Linked DNA regions of Bradyrhizobium sp. AZCC 1610. The protein of the gene in region 1 interacts with the protein of each later gene in a pairwise test. Links are inferred from orthologs where the notes say so. Each region holds a gene or a part of one and is shown on either strand. Other genes may lie near its edges.

What was found.
Region 2: the proteins of nth (region 1) and aceE interact in binary tests that used the Escherichia coli proteins (3 or more experiments, as listed by UniProt). The link is inferred for Bradyrhizobium sp. AZCC 1610 from one-to-one orthologs.

Annotation. Positions count from the first base shown.
Region 1 is NZ_JAZHRR010000001.1:7,306,679-7,317,233, forward strand. Bases 4,077-6,813 are described here. They hold nth (endonuclease III), read left to right. Parts: upstream 4,077-4,919; coding sequence 4,920-5,708; downstream 5,709-6,813. Other genes in these bases: V1279_RS35795 (bifunctional helix-turn-helix domain-containing protein/methylated-DNA--[protein]-cysteine S-methyltransferase), read right to left, coding at 4,077-4,261; V1279_RS35800 (DUF2244 domain-containing protein), read right to left, coding at 4,376-4,897; V1279_RS35810 (sulfate transporter family protein), read right to left, coding at 5,874-6,626; V1279_RS35815 (hydroxymethylglutaryl-CoA lyase), read left to right, coding at 6,743-6,813. Also shown: V1279_RS35780 (M23 family metallopeptidase), read left to right, coding at 1-619; dapB (4-hydroxy-tetrahydrodipicolinate reductase), read left to right, coding at 793-1,608; gpmI (2,3-bisphosphoglycerate-independent phosphoglycerate mutase), read right to left, coding at 1,610-3,142; more of V1279_RS35795, read right to left, coding at 3,365-4,076; more of V1279_RS35815, read left to right, coding at 6,814-7,690; V1279_RS35820 (heavy metal translocating P-type ATPase), read right to left, coding at 7,887-10,298; V1279_RS35825 (metal-sensitive transcriptional regulator), read left to right, coding at 10,349-10,555. UniProt on the Escherichia coli protein: DNA repair enzyme that has both DNA N-glycosylase activity and AP-lyase activity. The DNA N-glycosylase activity releases various damaged pyrimidines from DNA by cleaving the N-glycosidic bond, leaving an AP (apurinic/apyrimidinic) site.
Region 2 is NZ_JAZHRR010000001.1:4,906,804-4,917,828, reverse strand. What follows is about bases 2,576-5,782. They hold aceE (pyruvate dehydrogenase (acetyl-transferring), homodimeric type), read left to right. Parts: upstream 2,576-2,894; coding sequence 2,895-5,582; downstream 5,583-5,782. Other genes in these bases: V1279_RS24325 (dihydrolipoyllysine-residue acetyltransferase), read left to right, coding at 5,607-5,782; V1279_RS24335 (hypothetical protein), read right to left, coding at 2,576-2,642. In the rest of the region: V1279_RS24345 (amidohydrolase family protein), read left to right, coding at 1-627; lipA (lipoyl synthase), read right to left, coding at 1,317-2,336; more of V1279_RS24335, read right to left, coding at 2,394-2,575; more of V1279_RS24325, read left to right, coding at 5,783-7,178; lpdA (dihydrolipoyl dehydrogenase), read left to right, coding at 7,195-8,943; V1279_RS24315 (TAXI family TRAP transporter solute-binding subunit), read left to right, coding at 8,958-9,932; V1279_RS24310 (dicarboxylate/amino acid:cation symporter), read left to right, coding at 9,961-11,025. UniProt on the Escherichia coli protein: Component of the pyruvate dehydrogenase (PDH) complex, that catalyzes the overall conversion of pyruvate to acetyl-CoA and CO(2).

The DNA.
Region 1 (10,555 bases):
CGAACACCCGGAGCACTGGGAAACCCAATATTGCCACATGGCCAGCGGCAGCCTGGTGGTAAGACCCGGTGAGTCAGTCAAAGCTGGGCAGGCGCTTGGCCGGGTCGGTCTCTCGGGGCTGACCGAATATCCTCATTTGCATTTCACGGTCAGGCATAAGGGAGCGATAGTAGATCCCTTCGCATATGGTGCCGCTTCCGGCTCCTGCGGGGGCGGCGAACTGCTGTGGCATCCTGCACATCACGCGCAACTTGCTTATCAGGAACGAACCGTTCTGAACGCCGGCTTCGCGAACGGTCCGGTGACGATGGAGCTCATCGAGGACGGAAGCGCGGGCAAGGAATTGCCGTCTGCCAGCGCGGCAGCGATTGTTGCTTTTGTTCGTGTCATCGGCCTGAAGATAGGCGACGCACAACAGTTCGCCATCAAAGACCCACTCGGAAACGTTATCGCCGAAAATCGAGCCCCACAACTTCAGACGAACAAGGCACAGTACATGTTGTTCACCGGCAGAAAGCGTCCGGCGAACGGCTGGGACCGCGGCACGTACAAGGCCACGTATGTTGTAGAGCGCGATGGCCGGGTCGTTCTGAAGAAGGAGCTGGAACTCACCCTCTAGGGGCGCCGGTCTTTCGAGGCATCCGATTTCCGACGCAGGGCAGGGTCACCATCCTTGATTGCCCTCTTCCCTCCATCCGGGGCCGGATTCGCCTGGCCGGCCGGAAGCTCCCGAGCGCCTGATCGGTTGCCGGACCGGCCCGCGACCGCTATAGGGCGTGGAGAGGTGTAGCCATGGCCGATATGCGATTGATCGTTGCGGGGGCCGGCGGCCGGATGGGCCGTGCGCTGGTGCGCGTCATTTCGGAAACGCCGGGCGCGGCTTTGACCGGCGCGCTGGAAGCGCCGGGCTCGGAACTTTTGGGCAAGGATGCCGGCGTTCTTGCCGGCCTGCCTGCCAACGGTATTGAGCTCTCCGCCGACCTCTGGAAACTATCGGCCAATGCCGACGGCATTCTGGATTTCACCGTGCCGGCCGCTACCATCGCTAACGTCGCGATCGCCGCCGAACGTAGCCTCGTGCACATTGTCGGAACCACCGGTCTGTCGGTGTCCGACATGGCCGTGATCAAGAGCGTTACCTCGCGTGCAGTGGTGGTGCAATCAGGCAATATGAGCCTCGGCATCAATCTGCTCGCCGCGCTGGTCAAGCGCGTTGCACAGTCGCTGGACGAAAGCTTCGACATCGAAATCGTCGAAATGCATCACAAGGCCAAGATCGACGCGCCGTCGGGCACCGCCTTCCTGCTCGGTGAAGCCGCCGCCGCCGGCCGCGGCGTCGACCTGCACACCCATTCGGACCGTGGCCGCGACGGGCATACCGGCGCGCGCCGGCCGGGTGACATCGGTTTTGCAGCGCTGCGCGGCGGCACTGTCACCGGCGATCACAGCGTGATCTTCGCCGGACCCATGGAGCGCATTGAACTGACCCATCGCGCCGAGGACCGGACGATGTTCGCGCAGGGCGCCGTCAAGGCCGCGCTATGGGCACACGGCAGGAAGCCCGGCTTCTATACGATGGCCGATGTGCTCGGGCTGACCGACTTCTAGACTAGTTTCGTCTGTGCGGGCGCAGCAATGACACGCCGGTCATGTCTGCCGGCTTCGGCAATTGCATCAGGTCGAGCAAGGTCGGGGCAATATCTGCCAGTCGGCCATCCGCCAATGACACGTCGCCGCCGCCCTGGAGCAACAGCGGCACCGGCCCCGTTGTATGTGAAGTATGCGGGCCGCCAGTCGCGGGGTCACGCATCATTTCGCAGTTGCCGTGGTCGGCAGTAACCAGCAGCGCGCCACCAGCTCTTTGGATCGCATCTGCGATTCTCCCGAGTCCGGCATCCACCGCTTCGACCGCTTTGATCGCGGCCGCCAGGTTCCCCGAGTGGCCCACCATGTCTGGATTGGCATAATTTAGGACGATCAGGTCGTACTTGCCCGAGTCGATTGCCTCCACGGTTTTTGCCGTCAACTCTGGTGCCGACATTTCCGGTTGCAGGTCGTAGGTTGTGACCTTGGGCGAAGGCACCATGATGCGGTCTTCGCCAGGAAAAGGTTCTTCTCGTCCACCGTTGAGAAAATAGGTGACGTGGGGATATTTCTCCGTTTCGGCGAGGCGCAATTGTGTGCGATTCGCGGTAGAAGTGATCTCCCCCAAAATGTTCGGAAACGTCTGCGCCGGAAATATCGTCTGCATCAGTTTGTCCAGATCGTCGCTGTATTGCGTCATTCCGACTGCGGCGGCGAAGTGGAGGTTGCGCCTGCGCGGCAAAGCAGCAAACGACGGATCAAGCATCGCGCCAAGAATCTCACGCACGCGATCGGCGCGAAAGTTGAAGCACAGCACGCCGTCGCCGTCCCTGATGCCGGCGTAACTGCCGATCACCGATGGTTCAACGAACTCGTCAGTGATGTCGTGTGCATACGCGTCAGCGATCGCTGATTGCGCGTCGGCGAATCGTGGGCCTTCGGCCTCAACGATTGCATTATAGGCCTTGGCTACGCGATCCCAGCGTTTGTCGCGGTCCATCGCGTAGTATCTCCCAATCACTGTGGCAACCGGAACCGACGACGGAAGCGCGGCTTCCAGCCGCATCAAACTATCGACCGCAGATTTCGGCGGCGTATCGCGTCCATCCGTGAGAGCGTGTACGACTGATGGCACGCCATTGTCGGTAAGGATGACGGCCAGCGCCGCGACGTGGTCCTCATGCGAATGTACCCCGCCCGGAGAAACCAGGCCGACAAGATGGCAAGTACCGCCGCTCTGTTTTAGCGTTTGGATCAGGGAGCGGAGCGCTTCGGTGGATTTGATATTGCCGGACGCAATCGCATCGTTGATCCGCGGCAAGTCCTGCATCACAATGCGGCCTGCGCCGATATTGAAATGTCCAACCTCGGAATTGCCCATCTGACCATCGGGCAGACCGACATCGCGTCCCGACGTCTTCAAGAATGCGTGCGGACCTGTGGCCCACAGACGATCGAAATTCGGTGTGTGAGCCTGACGAACAGCATTGTCGGCCAGATCTTCGCGCCAGCCCCAGCCATCCAATATAGCCAGCATCACCGGACGACGTTCTTGCATAGATTCACCTTCCGCTGTTGAGACAAGTGGTTTTGAGCGATCAATTTGCGATCGTCAATCGTCACTCTTGGGTATTCCGGGATATGACAACGGCGCCGGCTTGCCGGAATTGCCATTCAAAGGCAATGAGTTAGGCTGCCTGCTTGCTTCCCGGGAAAGCACCGCCTGCTCGCGGGAGATGTTCCGATGCCAAGTGGAATCCCGACTGCGCGGCGAGCGCTGTCAGTGAAGCCCGACCTGCCCTGCTTCCCAGCCCAGCATCGCCTGCTTGCGCGTGATGCCCCAGTGGTAGCCGGTCAGCGCGCCGCCCTTGCCGAGCGCGCGGTGGCAGGGCACCACGAATGACACCGGGTTGCGGCCGACCGCGGCGCCGACGGCGCGCGATGCCTTCGGGTTTTTGATCTTGTTGGCGATGTCGGAATAGCAGACCGCGCGGCCCATCGGGATCTTCAGCAGCGTCTCCCACACCCGCACCTCGAAATCGGTGCCGATCAGGACCACGCGGAGGGGCTGGTCCGGCCGCCACAGCCGCGTATCGAAGATGCGTTGCGCGAGAGCTGTCGTGCCGTCGTGGTCCTCGACATAGGTCGCGTTCGGCGAGCGCCGCTTCATGTCGGCAAACGCCATCGGCTCCTCGCCGGGATCGGCGAAGGCAAGCCCTGCCAGCCCGCGGTCGCTCGCGATCACGATCGCGGTGCCGAATGGGCAAGCGTGGAAACCGTAGCGCAGCGTCATGCCGGCGCCGCCGTTCTTCCATTCGCCCGGCGACATCGCTTCATGGGTGACGAACAGATCATGCAGCCGGCCCGGGCCCGACAGGCCTGAGTCGAGCGCGGCATCGAGCACGCTGGCGGAATCGCGCAGCAGGCCCTTGGCGTGATCGAGCGTCAGCGCCTGCATGAAAGCCTTCGGCGTCAGCGAGGCCCAGCGGCGGAACAGATGGTGCAGTTCATCCGGCGTCACGGCGGCGGCATCCGCCATCGCCTCGATGGTCGGCTGCGTGCGCCAGTGCTCGGAGATGAAAGCGATGGCGCGGCGCACCGAGTCGTAATCGCGCAGCGCGGCGGCCTGATGGCCCGGCTTGGCCAGGCGCTGGTCATGTATGGCTGATATCATCATGGGGTCTGATTTAGGGCTCATGCGCGGTCCAAACCACCCGATTTCCGACAACGTAGCGTTTTCGAGCGAAGTGGGAACCGGTTCGCGTGAAGAAAACGCGTCAAGAAAGAGAGCCTACGCGACCGGATTGTACGTGATACCGCGCTTGGCGATTTGCAACGCGGCCAATAAGGCTTTGGCAAAACTAGCCTTTTCGTCAGGTCCCAGAAAGTAGCCGATCGAGACGCGCCGGCCCCGGGAGACCAGATAGAGCCGCTCGATGCCAAATTCAGGGTCGCCTGTCTGCTCGAGCTGCACCCAGAGCGGATTGAGCGTCCATTCCATGACGTCGCCGCGATGGCTGACCCGGCGCACGCGCAATTCCGAAGGCGTCATCACGATGTCCTCGGTGGCTGCAGCGCTGCGGAAATTGATCCGGAACGCCCAGTAGATCACCAGCACATCGAGGCCGAACAAGCCGAGCACCGGCCAGGCACCCATCAGCAAAAATGCGATGCCGGCGACAAAGCTCACCGCGCTGATGAACGCCATCAGCACCAAAAAGCCGGTTCGATTGAGTGAGCGATGCGGCGTCACCCGCGCCGAAAACAGCGTCGGCTGGTCAAGCGCCGGATCAAAGTCGTTGCCTGCGGTCATCGCGTATCAGTATATCCCGATCATGGCCAAAATCATCCGCTCTCTCAGAGCCAAAAAGCCCAGCGTTCCATCCGCGCCGAAGAAGCCGGCAAAGAAGGCCGCCAAGGCGCTGCCGAAGCCTGCGAAGAAATCAACCAGGCCAAAGTCCCCAAAGCCAAAACCTCTAAATCCGAAACCTTGGACACCGGCCGAGGTCCACGAGGTGTTCAGCCGGTTTCGCAAAGCCAATCCGGAGCCGAAGGGCGAGCTCGAACATCTCAACCCCTATACGCTGCTGGTCGCCGTGGTGCTGTCGGCGCAGGCAACGGATGCCGGCGTCAACAAGGCGACGCGCGCTCTGTTTGCGGTCGCCGATACGCCGGAGAGGATGCTTGAGCTCGGCGAAGAGAAAGTGCGCGAGTACATCAAGACCATCGGGCTCTATCGCAACAAGGCCAGGAACGTCATAGCACTGTCGGAAAAACTGATCGCCGAATTCGGCGGCGAGGTGCCGCGCACGCGGGCCGAGATCGAGACGCTGCCCGGCGCCGGGCGCAAGACCGCCAACGTCGTGCTCAACATGGCCTATGGCGAGCACACCATGGCGGTGGACACCCATGTGTTCCGCGTCGGCAACCGCACGGGGCTGGCGCCCGGCAACACCCCGATCGAGGTCGAACTGGGGCTGGAGAAGGTGATTCCGCCGGAATTCATGCTGCACGCCCATCACTGGCTGATCCTGCACGGGCGCTACACCTGCCTCGCCCGCACGCCGCGCTGTGAGGTGTGCCTGATCAACGATCTCTGCCGCTGGCCGGAAAAGACGGTTTAGCGGGCGCGGTGTGTCCCGGACGCGATGCAGCGTGTCTTCACGGTGCACCGCAGAGCCGGGACCCACGGACGGCAATCGTGGACCCCGGATCAGCAGCGCACCGCCGGAGTCGCGCGAAGCGCGATCCCGAGTGCGCTGCGCAGCATCCGGGGAACGCCAACCCCATCACACCACCGGCATTCCCGTTTTCCGCGCCGGCTCAATCAGCTCCGGCCTCGGGCCGGACAGCCGTTTGTGCATGTGGACCATGAAGGCCATGCCGAACAAGGGTGTCGCCAGGTTGACGATCGGAATCGACACGAAGGCTGCGATGAACAGGCCCGCGGTGAAGACAGTGGCCGCATTGTCCTTGCGCATCGTTTTGGCTTCCGCCGGCGAGCGGAAACGCATCGCGGCGAGTTCGAAATATTCGCGACCCAGGAGCCACGCGGTGGCGACGAAGAAAATCAGAAAGCCCGCGCCCGCGAACAGCACGAAGGGCAGCGCGATCAAATAGACCAGGATCGTCAGCAGCGCCGTCTTGATTCCTTCCGGAATCGCGACACCGAGCGGCAGCGCATCCCCGGGACGCTCAGCCGGATAATGTTTGCGCTCGACGTGCTCGGCGACGTCGTCGACGAACACGCTCGCGATCAGCGAGGTGACCGCCGGCATCAGGAAAATGCCGCCGAGGACAACGCCGAGCCCGGCCGCGATCGAGATGATCCAGGAAAGGATGTTGAGCGTCGTGTGGAAGCCCGGCCCCAGCATCGCCTCGGCCCAGACTTCGCCGTACTCGGCGAACCAGCTCAACGCGCGCTGCAAGCCGATGGCCAGCACCGCAACCAGCACCAGCGCCAGGGCGATCGAGCGCCACAGTATGGTCCGCATCGGCGGCGACAGGATCTGCGAAATCGCCTTGACGGCGGCGTCCAACATGGCGGTCTTGCCTCTTGTGAAAAAGCCCTTGCGAGAGGTAGATACCCCCAAGGGTTTCGACAAGAGCCTGCCGGCCCCCGGGGAAACAAGACTGCCGTTAAAAACAAGAGGCTGCCATGACCCGTGTCCAGGAGCTCTATCCCGACAACAAAATCGTTCTGCGCGAGGTCGGCTTGCGCGACGGCCTGCAGCTCGTGAAGAAATTTCCGTCGACGGAAGCGAAGCAGCGCTGGATCCGTGACGAATATGCCGCCGGCGTGCGGCACTTCGAGGTCGGCTCGTTTCTGCCGGCAAAGACGTTTCCGCAATTCGCCGACGTGCGCGACATCATTGGGACCGTGGCCTCGCTGCCCGGTGCCTACGGCATCGCGCTGACGCTGAACGAACGCGGCGTCAACGAAGCGTTGGCCTCCGGTGTCGCCGAGGTGGCGGCGGTGGTCTCGGCCACCGAGGAGCACAGCCAGGCCAACGCCAACCGCTCGCGCGAGTCGGCCATCGCCAACGTCAAGCGGCTCTGCGAGTTGCGTGACGCCAGCGCACACAGACCGGTGGTGAACTCCGCGATCTCGATGGCGCTGGGCTGTTCGATCGTTGGGGCAGTCGATCCGAAGGAAGTGTTGCGGCTGACGGAAAAGCTGTTCGAGGCCGGCGTCGACATGGTCGCAATTGCCGACACGGTCGGGTACGCCGGGCCGAAGCAGGTCGGGGAATTGACTGCGGCGGCGGTGAAGATAGCAGGTTCAAAGCCGATCTGCATTCATCTGCACGATACAAGGGGCATGGGCATCGCCAACGCCTCCGCCGCGCTCGATGCCGGCGCGCGCGTGCTGGATGGATCGCTCGGCGGTCTCGGCGGCTGCCCGTTCGCGCCGGGCGCCACCGGCAATGTCGTGTTCGAGGATCTGGTGTTTCTGTGCGGGAGCAAGGGGTTCAAGACGGGCATCGATATCGAGAAACTGATCGCGGTGCGCAAGATCCTGAAATCGGAAATGCCTGGAGAAGCGCTCTATGGCGGGCTGGCGCGCGCCGGATTACCGCGCGGCACGGCGGCCAGGGCCGCGTGATGGGCGTCTCATGCCCTTTCGTGTCCCGGACGCGGTGCAGCGCCTCTTCGGCGATGCGCCGCAGAGCCGGGACCCACATGCAAGGTGGATGGACCCCGGATCAGCAGCGCATCACGCCGCAAACCATAGTGCGTCGAAGACGCGCGTGAACGCGCTGATGGCGCTGCGCAGCATCCGGGGAACGCGGGGCGGCGACCTACAGCCGCGTCACCCGCAACCGCAGCGCATTGCCGACAACGCTCACGGACGACAGTGCCATCGCCGCGGCAGCGATGATCGGCGACAGCAGCAGGCCGAATGCCGGATAGAGAATGCCCGCGGCGATCGGGATGCCGGCAGCGTTGTAGATGAAGGCGAAGAACAGGTTCTGCCGGATATTGCTCATGGTTGCCTGCGACAGGCGGCGCGCGCGGACGATGCCGACGAGATCGCCCTTCAAGAGGGTGATGCCGGCGCTTTCCATCGCGACATCCGTGCCGGTGCCCATGGCGATGCCGACTTCGGCGGCGGCGAGCGCCGGTGCGTCGTTGACGCCGTCACCGGCCATCGCGACGATCCTTCCGGCCTTCTGCAGTTTTGCCACCACCGCACTCTTCTGATCGGGCAGCACTTCCGCCTCGACGTCCGCAATGCCAAGGCTGCGCGCGACGGCGTTCGCCGTGGTCCTGTTGTCACCCGTGAGCATGATGACCTTGATGCCTTCCGCCGCCAGCGCCTTCAGCGCATCCGGTGTCGATGGCTTCACGGGATCGGCAATCGCGAACAACCCTGCGAGCTTGCCGTCGATGGCGATGTTGATGACGGTGGCGCCATCGCCGCGCAGGCGCTCGCCCTGTTCGTCGAGCGCGCCGGTTTCGATGCCGAGCGATTGCAGGAAGTTCGCATTACCGAGCGCGATGGTCTTACCGTCGACCTTGCCGGTGGCGCCCTTGCCGGTCGGCGAGTCGAATTCGTCGACCTTGCCGAGATCGAGATTGCGCTCCCCGGCCGCCCGCACGACGGCGTCCGCCAGCGGATGTTCGCTGGCGCGCTCGACGCTGGCCGCCAGCCGCAGAATGTCGCCTTCCTCAAATCCGTCTGCCGGAACGATAGCGATCACCTTCGGCTTGCCTTCGGTGAGCGTGCCAGTCTTGTCGACTACCAGGGTGTCGACCTTCTCCATGCGCTCGAGCGCTTCGGCGTTCTTGATCAGCACGCCGGCCTGCGCGCCGCGCCCGACGCCGACCATGATCGACATCGGCGTGGCGAGGCCGAGCGCACAAGGACAGGCGATGATGAGCACGCCGACGGCAGCGACCATGCCGAACGCCATGCGCGGCTCCGGCCCAAACCAGGCCCAGGCGCCGAACGCGATCAGCGCCACGACGATAACGACTGGCACGAACCAGCCGGAAACCTGATCGGCCAGCCGCTGGATCGGCGCGCGAGAACGCTGGGCATCCGCCACCATCTTGACGATCTGCGAAAGCAGCGTGTCGCGCCCGACCTTCTCGGCGCGCATCACGAACCCGCCGGACTGGTTGAGCGTACCTGATATGACCTTGCTGCCTGACTCCCTGGTGACGGGCATGGATTCGCCTGTTACCAGCGATTCATCGAGCGAGGAGCGGCCTTCGAGAATGATGCCATCGACCGGCACTTTCTCGCCCGGCCGCACCCGCAGTCTGTCGCCGACCGCGAGCGTGTCAATTTCCACCTCGTGATCGGCGCCATCGTCGCCGATGCGGCGCGCGGTCTTTGGCGCGAGCTGGAGCAGCGCCTTGATCGCGCCCGAGGTTGCTTCGCGTGCGCGGAGTTCGAGCACCTGACCGAGCAGCACGAGTACGGTGATCATCGCGGCCGCCTCGAAGTACACTGAAACCGCGCCGCCATGGCTGCGGAAGGTTGCCGGAAAGATTCCTGGCGCCACCGTGCCGATGGCGCTGTAGGCATACGCCACACCGGTGCCCATCGCGATCAGCGTGAACATGTTGAGGTTGCGCGCGACGAGCGATTGCCAGCCGCGCACGAAGAACGGCCAGCCGGCCCAGAGCACGACGGGTGTGGCGAAGGCGAACTGGATCCAGTTCGACAGCGTCGGATCAACCCAGCCATGGCCGCCGACAAGATGGCCGCCCATTTCGAGGACGACCGCGGGCAGCGCGAGCACGAGGCCGACCCAGAACCGGCGCGTCATGTCGGCGAGTTCCGGATTGGGCGGCGCATCGAGGCTCGCGACCTCCGGCTCCAGCGCCATGCCGCAGATCGGGCAGCTTCCCGCACCGACCTGGCGAATCTCCGGATGCATCGGGCAAGTGTAGATCGTGCCTTCCGGCACCGCGGCCTTCGGCTTGCTGTCCTTTTCCAGGTATGAGGCGGGATCGGCGGCGAATTTGGTCCGGCAGCCGGCCGAGCAGAAATGGAAGGTCTCGCCGCGATAGTCGAAGCGGTGCTTGCTGGTCGTGGGGTTCACGGTCATGCCGCAGACGGGGTCGCGGACGGTTGCAGCGGTGTGGGCGTGACGATCGTGATGGCTGTGACTGGTGTGGTCGTGGCCGGCGTGGCTATCGCCGTCGCAGCAGGCACCCCTTGACGCGCCGTTTCGGTCGGCGTTTTCATTCTTGTTCATCGTTCGCTCCGGCGCTTGTAACATATACCCTGTAGGGGTATATAAGACCCATGCGAAAAGACATCAAGGCATCCTGTCAGAAACGTCTCAGCCGGATCGAGGGCCAGGTCCGCGGCCTGTCCAAGATGGTGGAAGAGGACCGCTACTGCATCGATATCGTCACGCAGATTTCAGCTGTGCGGGCCGCGCTGCGGCGCGTCGAGGAGGAAGTGCTGCGGGATCACGTGTCGCATTGCGTCGAACATGCGATCTCCAGC
Region 2 (11,025 bases), 2.4 Mb from region 1 along the record:
GATCTGACGGACGGCGCGGTCGACGAGACGCTCGATCGGCTGCGCGGGTCGCCCGGCGGCGACAGGCTGGTCGGCATTCGTCACCAGGTCCACGACGAGCCCGATCCTGATTGGCTGCTGCGCGAGGACGTGCAGCGCGGCTTGGCCGCGGTGTTTGCGCGCGATCTCACTTACGATCTCCTCGTACGTATACGTGAAATGCCGGCCGCGATCGCGACCGCGCAGGCCTTTCCGCGAGGGCGCTTTGTCCTCGACCATGCCGCCAAGCCGCCGATCGCCGATGGATTCAGCGGTGAATGGGCCGATCTTCTCGGCGCACTCGCCGCCTGCGGCAATGTCTGGTGCAAGATTTCGGGTCTCGCCACCGAGGCCAGGTGGAACGACTGGCATGCGGAACGTCTGTTTCCGTTCGTCGCGCACGCCGGCAAATGCTTTGGCGAGGATCGTCTGATCTTCGGCTCCGACTGGCCGGTGTGTTTGCTCGCAGGAAGCTATGGCGCGATCAAGGCCGCGCTCGAGGAGTGCCTGATGAAGATTGGTCCGCACGTGCGCGACAAGGCGTTTGAGGCGAACGCTCAGCGGGCTTATCTTCTTGCTTCTCCCGTTGTGCGAGAAGGTGGTACGTAGCGCCGGATGAGGGGTTCAAGCAAATCATACGTCTCCTAATTAACGGCTTTGCCGGAATGCGGACTGGGCACAGCAAATGGCATTCGCACCGACTTCGCGGATTAGCTGTCGCCGTGTGATGGCTGTTCTTATTTGGAAACCACACCCAAGCTATTGAAATTGCTAGAGCGTATTCTTAGCATTTTTTCCAAAACGCGCATTGGAATCGTTGAATAATCAAACTGATTTTGATTCCGCGATTCGGAGGTTCGACTCCTCCCGCCCCAGCCAGCACTCAAGTTGCTGAGTTCTCTATGTAAGCAACTCTATTCCCGCCCAATTTTTTGGGCGCGTTTGGAAATGGAGCTTCTAATGCTCGGTCCAGAATCGAACTAAGCGTCGTGCATTACATCGAGCATGTTGGCTTATCTCCGTGGTTTCATCCCAACATATACCGCGGACGCTACTCGGGCAGGTCTGTTACGCCCTCATCGTAGAATAGGGTATTACGGCGAACAAATCGGATAACCAATCGAAATGATGCACTTGTGCGCAATTGGCGCCGTCCTGCAGTTCGCCCAGCAGATTGCCTCGGGGGTTCGAGCCGCTCCCCCGCTACCAAAGCTGCGATTTTGCACGCTGTCGTTCCCGCGATCGCGTTCGCCTGCAACCCGGCAGTTTGCGAGCGGGAGGGCAATTTCGGCTTCGGATCAGTTCCGGTCGTCGAGCAACGCAACGTGCGATTCGATCGCACTGGCCGCCGGCCCCCGTCGGCGCTCGCGTAACTTGCGGAAATCATCGCCCGCGTGGTGCGAGGAGCGTGTCAGTGGTGTGGCCGACACCAGCAGAAAGCCCTTGGTGTAGGCGACCTTCTCGTAGGCTTCAAATTCATTAGGGGGCACGAAACGTACAACGGCGTGGTGCTTGCGCGTGGGTTGGAGATATTGGCCGATGGTCAGGAAATCGACGTCGGCGGAGCGCAAATCGTCCATCAATTGCAGCACCTCGCTGCGGTCTTCGCCGAGGCCGACCATGATCCCGGACTTGGTGAAGATCTCTGCGTCGAGCTCCTTCACGCGCTGCAACAGCCGGACCGAATGGAAATAGCGTGCGCCAGGCCGCACCGTCAGATATTTCGATGGCACCGTCTCCAGGTTATGGTTGAACACGTCAGGTTTCGCCGCAACGACCGCTTCGAGCGCGCCGCTTTTGCGCAGAAAATCCGGGGTCAGGATTTCGACCGTCGTATCCGGGCTTGTCGCGCGGATCGCGGCAATGGTTGCAGCGAAATGCGCGGCGCCACCGTCGGCAAGGTCGTCACGATCGACCGAGGTGACGACCACATGTTCCAGTCCCAGCTTGGCCACCGCTTCGGCGACCTTGACCGGTTCATCCGTATCGAGGGCACCCGGCAGGCCAGTGCGGACGTTGCAGAAAGCGCAGGCGCGCGTGCACGTATCGCCCATGATCATGAAGGTCGCGTGTTTCTTCGCCCAGCACTCGCCGATGTTGGGACAACTGGCTTCCTCGCAGACGGTCACGAGCTTGTTCTCGCGCACGATGCGCTTCGTCTCGGCCCATTCGGCCGATCCGGGAGCTTTCACGCGGATCCACGCCGGCTTGCTCTGTAAGGGCGTGTCGGGTCGTTTGGCCTTTTCGGGATGGCGCGGCATGTCGGGCCGTATCCTGGCTCGCGGATCATTGTTGAGGAGATCGAGCACGACAGTCATTTGGTCAGCCCTTTAAATGCGCCGGTCGCGGACATTCCGCTATCCAAGCGAACTTCGTCAATTCGATTCTTCGTCCTCCCACCAGCGACCGCTTACGACCGGTCGCTGCGTTGCGCGGGCACCGTCGCCTCGAGCGGGCAGGCCGGTTTCCGACTTCGAGTCTTGCATTTGGCATCCGTCGCCGCGCCGGTCCGACATTTCGGGCAACTCGCCCGGCTGGTTTTCCGGAGCGTCGGACAGATCCGGGCCGATCGCATCGCAGGATGCGACGGCTTGCATCGCAATCTCCAGCAAAATGAACGACATGCGCGCGAACCGTCGCGGCCTTCGTGGTCTGGCACGAATGCTGCACAGCTATCTGCAAAAGAAGCTATCCGCAAAAGCGGCAGCTCAAGAACAGACGACGTGAGGGGACGTTCAGATGCCAGCCAGTATTCAACGCATCACCTAAAGCCACGGGCGATATCGCCTGCATGGCATTGCGCGCGCCTCCGCACATCTGCGGAGCGCAATGAACGTTGACGCCTGATTTCGGCTTGGCTTGCAATGGAGAAGGTAATGAAGGTTGCGGACGCGCATGATCTGGATCCACTGGAAACCCGGGAGTGGCTGGATGCCTTGTCGGCAGTCCGGGGCCATCGCGGCAATGACCGGGCTGAGTTCGTCGTCAACGCGGTTATTGACGCCGCGCGCCGTGACAGGCTTCAGATAGCGCAGTCGCTGACAACTCCCTACTGCAACACGATCCCGCCGGATCAGCAGCCTGCGCTGCCGGGCGATCGTGCGATCGAGCACAAGCTTCGCTCGATCATCCGGTGGAACGCTCTTGCGATCGTTCTGCGCGCCAACAAGGAAAGCTCGGAGCTAGGCGGCCATATCGCAAGCTTCCAGTCGGCTGCCACGCTCTACGATATCGGCTACGGCCACTTCTGGCATGCACCGACGGATAGCCATGGCGGCGATCTGATCCTCGTGCAGGGACACTGCTCGCCCGGCATCTATGCGCGTGCCTTTCTCGAAGGCCGGCTGAGCGAGGAGCAGCTTCTCGGTTTCAGGCAGGAGACCGGCGGCAAAGGTTTATCGAGCTATCCGCACCCGTGGCTGATGCCGGACTTCTGGCAGTTCCCGACGGTATCGATGGGACTGGGGCCCTTGGTGGCGATCTATCAGGCGCGGTTCCTGAAGTATCTCCAGAACCACAAGCTGGCCGAGACATCGAATCGCAAGGTCTGGGCCTTCATGGGCGACGGCGAAACGGACGAGCCGGAATCGCTCGGCGCGATTTCGCTCGCCGGCCGAGAAAATCTCGACAATCTGATCTTCGTCATCAACTGCAACCTCCAGCGGCTCGACGGGCCCGTTCGCGGCAACGGCAAGATCGTCCAGGAACTCGAAAGCGTTTTCCGCGGTGCCGGCTGGAACGTCATCAAGGTGCTGTGGGGCTCGGGCTGGGATCGCCTGCTCGAAAAGGACAAGAGCGGATTGCTGCTGAAGCGCATGGAGGAGTGCGTCGACGGCGAGTACCAGGATTTCAAGAGCAAGAGCGGCGCCTATATACGCGAACACTTCTTCGGCAAGTACGATGAATTAAAACAACTGGTCGCCGACATGAGCGACGACGAGATCTGGAAGCTCGCGCGCGGCGGCCACGATCCAGAAAAGGTGTTTGCGGCCTACGCAGCGGCGGTGAACCACAAGGGCCAGCCGACGGTGATCCTGCCGAAGACCGTCAAGGGCTACGGCATGGGCGAGTCCGGCGAAGGCCAGATGATCGCGCATCAGGCGAAGAAGATGACGCAGGATGCGTTGCGCGGCTTCCGCGACCGCTTCCAGGTGCCGATTGCCGACGATGATCTGGCGAAGGTGCCTTTCCTCCGGCTGCCGGAAGACAGCCCGGAGATGAAGTATTTCCGTGCACAGCGCGAAAAGCTCGGCGGCAGCCTGCCGCAGCGCCGGCGCAAGTCTGCCTCCTTACAAATTCCGCCGCTGTCGACGTTCCAGCGGCTGCTCGACGCAACCGGCGACCGGGAAATCTCGACCACGATGGCGTTTGTGCAGATGCTCGGCACCCTCGTGCGCGACAAGGCGATCGGCAAGCACATCGTGCCGATTGTGCCGGACGAGTCCCGGACCTTCGGCATGGAGGGAATGTTCCGCCAGCTCGGCATCTATTCATCGGTCGGCCAGCTCTACCGGCCGCAGGATGCCGATCAGCTGATGTATTACCGCGAAGACAAGAGCGGGCAGGTTCTGCAGGAGGGCATCAACGAAGGCGGTGCGATGTCGAGCTGGATCGTCGCGGCGACGTCCTACAGCACGAACAACGTGCCGATGATTCCGTTTTACATCTACTATTCGATGTTCGGTCTGCAGCGCGTCGGCGACCTCGCTTGGCTCGCCGGCGACATGCGTGCTCGCGGGTTCCTGCTCGGTGGCACCGCCGGCCGCACCACGCTGAACGGCGAGGGGCTGCAGCATGAGGATGGCCACAGCCACGTTCTCGCCGCCACCATCCCGAACTGCGTGTCGTACGACCCGACCTTTGCCTATGAGGTCGTGACGATCGTCCGCGAAGGCATGCGCCGCATGTATGAGGCGCAGGAGGACGTCTATTACTACATCACCCTGATGAACGAGAACTATCCGCATCCCTCGCTCGCCGACGCTGGCAAGGGAGCGGAGGAGGGGATTCTCAAGGGGCTCTATCTCCTGAAGAGCGGTGGCGAGACCGCGAAGAAGGGACTTCGAGTCCAACTCGTCGGCTCAGGCACGATCCTGCGCGAGGTGATCGCGGCCGCAGATCTGCTCAAGGCGGACTTCGGTGTCACCGCCGACATCTGGAGCGCGACCAGCTTCAACGAACTGCGTCGTGACGGCATGGCGTCGGAGCGCTGGAACCTGCTGCATCCGACCGAGCCGCGCCGCAAGAGCTGGGTGGAGGCGCAACTCGACGGGCATCCCGGACCGGTCGTGGCCTCCACCGACTATATGCGCAACTACCCCGATCAGATCCGGGAATATGTCCAGGCGGCCGGCCGTCGATACGTCGTGCTGGGCACGGACGGCTTCGGCCGCAGCGACTATCGCGTGAAGCTTCGAAAATTCTTCGAGGTCGACCGGCATTACGTCGCCGTCGCCGCGCTCAAGGCGCTCGCAGACGACGGAGCGATTAAGCCGGCCACCGTGGCCGAAGCCATCGCCAAATACAAAATCGACGCCGGGCGTGCTGCGCCCTGGACCGTGTGAGCCAGCGGAGCCGAGGACAGAACGATGAGTGGTCTGATCGACATCAAGGTTCCCGATATCGGCGACTTCAAGGACGTCCCGGTGATCGAGATCTTCGTCAAGCCCGGCGACAAGGTGAAGGCCGAGGATCCGCTGGTTTCGCTGGAGTCCGACAAGGCAACCATGGAGGTGCCGTCGCCGCGCGATGGCGTGGTGAAGTCGGTGGTGGTGAAGGTTGGCGACAAGGTCAGCGAAGGCACGGTGGTTGTGCAGTTCGCGGGCGCGGGCGCGGGCGCGGAGCAGGCCGAGCCGCGCCCGGTCGTCAGCGCTCCGCCATCGCCGGTCAGCGCACCGGCGGGTGTTGCCGAGGTGCGAGTTCCCGATATCGGCGACTTCAAGGACGTGCCGGTTATCGAAATCTTCGTAAAGGCCGGCGACAGCGTGAAAGCGGAGGACCCGCTGATCGCACTCGAGTCGGACAAGGCGACGATGGAAGTGCCGGCGCCTCTCTCCGGCACCGTGCGCGAGATCAAGGTCAAGACCGGCGACAAGGTCAGCGAGGGCTCGATCATCCTATCGCTCGCAACTGGGGCAGCACCTTTGCAGGCCGACATTCCTCCCGTGTCGCAGCCTGCGTCCTCGCCGGCCGCCGCCGCTGGAACGGCGGTGGTCGGCGCCTTTGACGAAAGGAGCTTCGCGCTCGCCTATGCCGGCCCGGCAGTGCGCAAGCTGGCGCGCGAACTGGGCGTCGATCTCGGCAAGGTCAAGGGCTCGGGCAATCACGGCCGCATTCAGCGTGAAGACGTTGAGGCCTTCGGCAAGGGCGGAGCGGCGCCGGCCAAACCGCAAGCAGCCGCCGCAAGCGGAGGCGGCGTCGGCGGCATCGATCTTCTGCCCTGGCCCAAGGTCGATTTTGCGAAGTACGGCCCGGTCGAGCGCAAGGAGCTCGGCCGCATCAAGAAGATTTCCGCGGCCAATCTTCACCGCAACTGGGTGGTCATCCCGCATGTAACGACCCACGACGAGGCTGATATCACCGATCTCGAACAATTCCGGGTGACGATGAATAAGGAGCTGGAGAAGAGCGGCGTAAAGCTCTCGCTCCTGCCGTTTATGGTGAAAGCCGCGGTAGCGACGCTGCAAAAATTCCCGGAATTCAATGCAAGCCTCGATGGCGACACGCTCGTCTACAAGAATTACTGGCACATCGGCTTTGCCGCGGACACACCGAATGGCCTGATGGTGCCGGTCATCCGCGACGCCGACAAAAAATCGGTGCCGGAGATTGCCAAGGAGATGAACGGGCTCGCCAAGCTCGCGCGCGAAGGCAAGATCAAGCCCGACCAGATGCAGGGTGGGACTTTCTCGATCTCCTCGCTCGGCGGCATCGGCGGCATCTATTTCACGCCGATCATCAACGCGCCCGAAGTCGCGATCATGGGCGTCTGCAAGGGTTACTGGAAGCATCACTCCTCCGACGGCAAGACATCGAATTGGCGGCTGACGCTGCCGCTGTCGCTGTCGTGGGATCACCGCGTCATCGACGGTGCGGCGGCCGCGCGCTTCAACGTCTACTTCGCAAACGTGCTCGCCGATTTGCGGCGCGTGCTGTTCTGAGATCGGGGGAAGCAGCATGGCTCAGCAGATCGAAGTGAAGGTCCCTGATATCGGTGACTTCAAGGACGTTGCGGTGATCGAGGTGATGGTGAAGTCGGGCGAGACCGTCGCGGTCGACACCAGCCTCATCATGGTCGAATCCGACAAGGCATCGATGGAGATCCCGTCGTCCCACGCCGGCGTCGTGAAGGAGGTCAGGGTCAAGGTTGACGACAAGGTGAGCGAAGGCTCGACCATCCTGGTGCTGGAGGCCACAGGCGCCGCGGCGGCGCCGAAGCCCGCGCCGGCGTCGCAGCCGGCCGCCACCGCGCCGCCGCCAGCCACGTCATCCGCGGCATCCTATTCCGGCAAGGCGGATATCGAATGCGACATGCTGGTGCTAGGCGCCGGTCCCGGCGGTTACTCGGCCGCCTTTCGCGCCGCCGATCTCGGTATGAAGACCGTGCTGGTCGAGCGTTACGATACGCTCGGAGGGGTGTGTCTCAATGTCGGCTGTATCCCGAGCAAGGCGTTGCTGCATACGGCGTCCGTGGTCGACGAGGTCAGGCATCTGCCTGATCATGGCATCTCCTTTGGAGCGCCGCAGATCGACCTCGGCAAGTTGCGCGGGTTCAAGGACGGCGTGATCAAGAAGCTGACGGGTGGCCTTGCCGGCATGGCGAAGGCCCGCAAGGTCGAGGTTGCGACCGGCGTCGGGACCTTCCTCGACTCGCATCATCTCGAAGTCATCGCGGCGGGCGGCAAGAAAACGGTCAAGTTCGCCAAGGCCATCGTCGCCGCGGGCAGCCAGGCCGTGAAACTGCCGTTTTTGCCCGAGGATCCGCGCATCGTCGATTCGACCGGCGCCCTGCAGCTGAAATCAATCCCCAAGCGCATGCTGGTGATCGGCGGCGGCATCATCGGGCTCGAAATGGCGACGGTGTATTCGACGCTCGGCTCGCGCATTGACGTTGTCGAAATGCTCGACGGCCTGATGCAGGGAGCCGACCGCGATCTGGTCAAGGTCTGGGAGAAGGCGAACGCGGGCCGTTTCGACAAGGTCATGCTGACGACCAAGACGATGGGCGCGAAGGTGACCGAAGCCGGGATCGAGGTGAGTTTCGAGGGCGGGCAGGCGCCTGCCGGGCCGCAGGTCTATGACCTCGTGCTCGTGTCGGTCGGCCGCAGCCCGAATGGCAAGAAGATCGGGGCTGAAAAGGCCGGCATCGCGGTGACCGAGCGAGGCTTCATCGACGTCGACAAGCAGATGCGCACCAACGTGGCGCACATCTTTGCGATCGGAGACATCATTGGGCAGCCGATGCTGGCGCACAAGGCCGTGCACGAAGGCCACGTGGCCGCGGAGGTCGCGCATGGCGAAAAGTCGTATTTCGACGCGCGGCAGATTCCTTCCGTCGCCTACACCGACCCCGAGGTTGCCTGGGCCGGCAAGACCGAGGATCAGTGCAAGGCCGAGGGGCTCAAGGTCGGCAAGGCCGTCTTTCCATGGGCAGCCTCCGGTCGCGCCATCGCCAACGGTCGCGACGAGGGTTTTACCAAGCTGCTGTTCGACACCACGACGCACCGCATCATCGGCGGTGGCATCGTCGGGACGCATGCCGGCGATCTCATCAGCGAGATCTGCCTCGCGATCGAGATGGGCTGCGAGCCGGCCGATATCGGCAAGACCATTCATCCGCACCCGACACTCGGAGAGTCCATCGGCATGGCGGCCGAGGTGTTCGAGGGCCACTGCACGGACCTTCCGCCACAAAAGAAAAAGTGACGTTGGAGACAGTCATGATTTCAAGAGCGTGGCGAATTCTCATCCTTCTCGCATTTGTTCTGCTTCCGCCCAAGTTGGCGTCGGCGGCGGAGGCTCATTGGCCCCAGGTGCTCACTCTCGGCACCGCGTCGGAAGGCGGCACCTATTACGCCTATGGCGAAGGGCTGGCCCGATTGCTCACGCAAGAACTCGGCATCGCGGTGGTGGCACGGCCGACCGGCGGCCCGATCGAGAATATCAAGCTGCTCGAGACCGGTGAAATCCAGCTGGCCTTCGTCACGCAAGGCGTGGCGTTGCAGGCGTGGAGCGCCAGCGCTGCCTGGACCGAAGCACGGCAATACCGAAACATGCGCGCCATGTTCGCGATGTACGATACGCCGTTTCAGTTTCAGGTACTCAGTGACTCGCCAATTCAATCGTTTGCCCAATTCGCGGGCAAACGCATCGGTGTCGGACCCGAGGGCGGCACCACCGCCACCTACTTACCCGAGTTCCTCAAGGCGCTGAAGATCGAGGCCACCCTGATTCACGGCGATTGGGTGGTGCTCGCGGAGAAGTCGGTGGCGCGGAGCATTGATGCGCTCGCGGTTGGCGCCGGCGTGCCGGCTCCGTTCCTTATCGATATCGAGCGAAAGGCGAAGGTGCGTTATCTCCCTCTCACGCGGCAGGAGATCGCAACGCTGCGCCTGGCGATGCCGGAACTCTCGGCATCCGTCGTCGCGGCGGGTTCGTATCCTACTTTGCGGCGCCGGTACGACACGGTCGGTCTGTTCAACTTTGCCGTTGCGCACAAGGATCTGCCGAACGATCTGGTCACGGCCATCGTCGACACGGTGTTCGCCAATAACGAGCGGATGGTCGAATTTCATCCGGCGGCGGCGGAAACGATCCCCTCGAACATCACGCGCAACAATTTCATTCCGCTTCATGGTGGCGCGGTCAGTTGGTACCGCAGCAGGGTTACGCCTGGGGTTGCGCATTCGGACTGAGAAACAGTTTCTAGGGAAGGAATAAGATATGGCAACAGCAGCAGCAACGACAGGCGGTCACCATTCCGTAAAATGGTATCAGCACCTCTATGTGCAGGTTTTGGCTGCAATCACAGCCGGCATATTACTGGGCCATTTTTATCCTCAGCTTGGCGAGCAGATGAAGCCGCTCGGCGATGCGTTTATCAAATGCATCAAGATGATTATCGCCCCGATCATCTTCTTCACGGTTGTGCATGGTATTGCCAGCATGCGCGACATGAAGAAGGTCGGACGTGTTGGTTTAAAGGCATTGATCTATTTCGAAGTGCTAACGACGGCCGCGCTTATCATCGGACTTATCGTTATCAATTTGTGGAAGCCGGGCGTCGGCATGAACGTCGATCTGTCGACCGTTGACACAAAATCGATCGCGGCCTTCACCGCAAAAGCGAAGGACCAGGGCACGGTCCAGTTTCTGATGGACATTATCCCGTCGACAGTCGTCGGCGCTTTTGCCCATGGCGAAATCTTGCAGGTGTTGTTCTTTGCGATCCTGTTTGCATTTGGGTTGCAAGCACTCGGTCAACACGGTGAGGGCGTGCTGCGGCTGATTGATGTCGTGAGCCACGTGTTCTTCAAGATCGTTGGCTACATCATGAAAGTTGCGCCGATCGGCGCGTTCGGCGCAATGGCGTTCACGATCGGCAAGTATGGCGTGGCGACGCTAATTTCGCTGGGAAACTTCATGTTGGCGTTTTACGCAACATGCTTGTTGTTCGTCTTCGTCGTGCTCGGTTCCGTTGCTGCCCTTAGCGGTTTTTCGATCTTTAAGTTCATCCGTTATATCAAGGAAGAACTCCTGATCGTGCTTGGCACTTCGTCGTCGGAAACAGTACTGCCGCGCATGATCGCCAAGATGGAAAATCTTGGCTGTGAAAAGTCGGTCGTCGGTTTGGTCATTCCGACCGGCTATTCGTTCAATCTCGATGGCACTTGTATTTACTTGACAATGGCCGCGATCTTCCTGGCGCAGGCGACCGGTACGGACCTGACGATCTGGCAAGAACTCGGCATCATCGGCGTTCTGCTCCTGACATCCAAGGGCGCCGCC